Regions from separate parts of the Gracilibacillus sp. JCM 18860 genome, predicted to be linked through region 1. Evidence: predicted binding sites of a transcription regulator. Region 1 holds the regulator's gene; the other holds the start of a gene.
The links. The regulator CtsR, encoded in region 1, represses protease genes until heat stress. The targets are predictions, from matches to a motif close to ATGGTCAATAAAGGTCAAACA.
Positions count from the first base shown of each region.

Region 1 (2,204 bases):
AAATTCAAGCTGTTCATATTGTGTAAAACTACGATGATTGAATTCTTTTTCTAAAAAATATAAGATACCTTCAAGATGCTCTTCATTTGCAATTAAAGGAAATGGTGACTGTTCAAAGTTTCGAGCTAGTCGAATGCGACTGCTCATCACAATATCACTATCTGGTCCATCTTCCTTTAACCATGGACTAATGGCTTCATTGATAAATTGTTCAAGCCCCATTAAGCATCACCCTCCCCTTTTTGGTTTAGGTTTTTTTCTAGCTGTCTTATTTGATCACGAATGTTCGCAGCTTCCTCAAATGCCTCATCAGCAATTAGTTGTTGGAGTTTCCATTTTAAGTTTCTTAGCTGCTTCCTTTCATAAATATCCGCACCTACACGTTTCGGAACCTTTCCGTCATGGGTTGTATTTCCACTATGAACTCTACGAAATATTGGATTTAAATGACTAGAAAACGTCTCATAACAAGTGGCACATCCAAATTTTCCAATTCGTGTGAACTCTTGATAGGTCATACCACATTTTTCACATTGGAGATCTTGCTCCATTGAATGATGTGGAGATGATGTATGGAAGGCATCTGAATCAAATTGAAAAAGCCCTGATAACAGATTGTGTAAGGAATAGGATTCGTCTTCAGGAGGTACATAGCCTTTTTCCTTCGCACACTGATGACAGACGTGAATTTCCTTTTTCTCTCCATTAATCACCTGAGCAAAGTGAAGTGTTGCAGGATTCTGTTGACATTCTTGACATTCCATAAGAACACCTCCTAAGATTCATATTTTAAGGATTGTAGCATTGCTGCCATAATTCTAGCTCGCAACTCATCTCTCAAGGGTAGCTGGAAGGATAAGATATTACGATTCAATGCAGCAACCATTAACTTCGCTTCTCTTGTCGTAATAAGCTCCTCCTCCAGTAATCGCTCCAATATATTGGCGGCCTTCTGCTGGGAGATTTTCGGTAAAATCATCTCAATAATTTCATCGATTAACTTTGCTTTATCGTCATTGGTAATTTTACTAATTCTAATATAACCTCCACCGCCACGCTTACTCTCGACTAGATACCCTTTTTCTAAAGTGAATCTTGTATTGATCACATAATTAATTTGAGAGGGTACACATTCAAAACGATCCGCAATCTCGCTACGTTTAATCTCAATGATTTTCGTTTGATTGCTTTGCAATACTTCCTTCAAATATTCTTCAATAATATCTGAAATATTGCGCATTTTCCCTCCTCCTATCTGACTTTGACTATATTTGACTATATTATTATTATACTGCATGTGAGGACGGATGCAACTATAATGTTCCTAATTATTATTGCCTTTTTTCCACTATTAGAAACATGTTTTTGGAATTTTATGCTAAAAGCAAGACTTACATCCGTGGGTATGCTTCTTTTATTGAAACTTCATTTTTATTTTCTTGACATCATCTTGCTCTAGTAGCCATTCATGAAGGTTATCGCGGTTTTTCTGATGGGTAACATCAATATACATTTTAATCCGTCTGTTTCCTTCTTCATCATTTGTAATGTCAAACTGCTTGACTTCAATTGGAAATGATTGTATTTTTTCAAGAATTTTAGCCGTATTTTTGTCTTTTGCTACTTTTATTTCAAATGAAATTTGATGTCTTTTTCTATGAATCTGTTTTTCCCACTTATTCAAAACAACTAGGCTAACAAGAATGATCACCGTCGTGACAATGGCCTCTTTATACATGCCTATACCGATAATTAACCCTAATCCGGCAACTGCCCATATAGATGCTGCTGTGGTTAGGCCTCGAATCGTTCCACCATTGACAATAATTGTTCCAGCCCCGAGAAAACCAATCCCACTGATGACATAGGACGGGATTCTCGCAGGATCGAAACGGATGTTATCATAATTTTCGATAAAATAATCAAAGCCATTTATCGATAATAGCATCATAAGACAAGAGCTAATGCCAACTAATATATGTGTACGAAATCCTGCTGAATGTTTATTTAGCTCTCGTTCGAATCCTATTAATCCGGATAGTAATAAAGCAATAGCTAATTTTGAGATCGACTCTATGAATTGTGCATCAAAGATATCTTCAAGCAAATATCTCACTCCTAAGTGCGGTAATTTTAGTTGATAATTCATTTATACCCTATTTCTAATCAAAATATTTCATGTTATTAAAGTTTATCTATAGAAA
Region 1 is NZ_AP043868.1:2,769,233-2,771,436, reverse strand. It holds gene ACZ5R4_RS14015 (protein arginine kinase) at 1-222, opposite strand, end outside; gene ACZ5R4_RS14010 (UvrB/UvrC motif-containing protein) at 222-764, opposite strand; gene ACZ5R4_RS14005 (CtsR family transcriptional regulator) at 776-1,240, opposite strand; gene ACZ5R4_RS14000 (MgtC/SapB family protein) at 1,415-2,107, opposite strand.

Region 2 (2,204 bases), 1.5 Mb from region 1:
CCTCCATGGATTGATCTAATTGTTTTTTTATTTCATTCATCATTTCCTTGTGTTTGGATTTTGACATTTTATAAGTCAAGCTTCCGTCTTCATTCTCTGTTACTTTTAACCCTTCCTCTTCAGCTTTCGCTATCGATTCATCGGTAGATTCTATCATAGAGGAAGGTATGGTAACTTCCACACTTAATAAGTTTTTATCTACTTCAACCGCTTCTTTATCGTCATTCTGATTTGGTTCTGAATCTTTAGTATCTGTATCTATAGCTTCTTTTCCTTCTTCTTCATTTTTCTCGACTTCGAATCCACAAGCAGTTAAAAATATAATACAGAATAAAAAAACTAATAATTTCTTCATGCTCATTTCCTTCCTATGTATATTTAATAGGATTTTATCACTATTTGTAGGATATTACTATGGAAAAAGCGTCTGTAACTAAAAACTTTGATAATGTCATCATTATTTTGTTCGTTGTTTATTCGATTTCATTCAATTATTTTTCGACTTTCTTTGGAACAAAAAACCCCTCCTCCGGCTAACTACTTAGGTAGACGGAAGAGAGGTGCTTTTATTACCTATATGCAATTCAATGAGCTTATTGACATCATATACAAGGATATTACGCGCCCGGAGGGATTCGAACCCCCGACACATGGTACCGGAAACCATTGCTCTATCCCCTGAGCTACGGGCGCATGAAAAAATACGACAAGATTAATTATAGCGAAAGATATAATTAATTTCAACGAAATCTATATTTTTCTTTTGCAACAATTGAATTGATTGTTTAAATTATGTTATTTTCGGGTAGGATGAACATAGATTATAATAGACGAAAAGATCATCCATCCAAGAAGGTCAAAAGTCAATCAAATCTTTTGACCTTTTTTGACCATTAAGTTATGATGTTAATAGTTAAATAATAAAATGATGAAGCAATAAAGGAGGAGTTTTCTTATGAATTTAATCCCTACAGTTATTGAACAAACTAATCGTGGTGAGCGTGCTTATGATATTTACTCTCGCCTATTAAAAGACCGAATTATTATGCTAGGTAGCGCCATTGATGACAATGTTTCTAATAGTATCGTGGCTCAACTATTATTCCTTGCTGCAGAAGATCCAGATAAGGATATCTCCCTATACATTAACTCTCCTGGTGGTTCCATTACAGCAGGTATGGCGATCTATGATACGATGCAATTCATTAAACCAAATGTATCTACCATCTGTATTGGAATGGCAGCATCTATGGGAGCATTCTTACTCGCTGCAGGTGAACCTGGAAAACGATTTGCTCTACCGAACAGTGAAGTCATGATTCACCAGCCACTTGGCGGAACACAAGGTCAAGCTTCTGATATTCAAATTCATGCAAATCGTATTATCGAAATGCGTAAAAAATTAAACCAAATTCTAGCTGATCGTACTGGCCAACCGATTGAAGTTGTTGAAAAAGACACAGATCGCGATAATTTCATGACAGCAGAGCGTGCAAAAGAATATGGTCTAATCGACCGAGTGATGGAAAAGAAACCAACTGATTTAAATTAATACATTGGAAAACCCTGCATCATCGCAGGGTTTTTCTATTCTGAATTTCCTTCTATAAAGCTTACTAGATCTGCTAATGCTTGTTCTTCATCCGTACCATCGACGATTATTTTAATTTCACTCCCTTTGGAGAGTGCTAAACTCATCAATCCCATAATACTTTTCGCATTGATTCTTTTTTGATCTTTTTCAATAAAAATTTCGGCAGTATAATGATTTGCCTTTTGTACAAATTGTGCTGCAGGACGAGCCTGTAAGCCAGGATCTACCCCTATAATAACTGTCTGTTCAACCATTCCCATCCTCCTCATTTTTGAAAGCGTTATCATTTTATTATACTATATCACTTCTTCCAATATTACACAAAAGTTTTTACTTAGCATTTTAAAAGGTAAAGAGCACATGTTTAACACATATGCTCTAGGATTTATTTACAGTAAGTTTTTCACTTCTTATTTGTTCCGCAAATTGATCTATTTTCTTCAATCGGTGGTTAATTCCTGACTTACTAATCTTCCCTCCAGAGACCATTTCCCCTAATTCCTTAAGAGATACATCATTATGTTCTAATCTAAGTTCCGCAATTTCCTTTAACTTATCTGGTAGTGCATCTAGTCCAACCGTTTCTTGAATATATCGGATATTCTCCACT
Region 2 is NZ_AP043868.1:4,248,415-4,250,618, reverse strand. It holds gene ACZ5R4_RS20590 (hypothetical protein) at 1-355, opposite strand, end outside; tRNA gene ACZ5R4_RS20585 (tRNA-Arg) at 621-693, opposite strand; gene clpP (ATP-dependent Clp endopeptidase proteolytic subunit ClpP) at 956-1,552, shown strand; gene ACZ5R4_RS20575 (HPr family phosphocarrier protein) at 1,588-1,848, opposite strand; gene whiA (DNA-binding protein WhiA) at 1,973-2,204, opposite strand, start outside.
Region 2: the regulator CtsR is predicted to act here: its motif matches at 874-894, upstream of clpP (ATP-dependent Clp endopeptidase proteolytic subunit ClpP).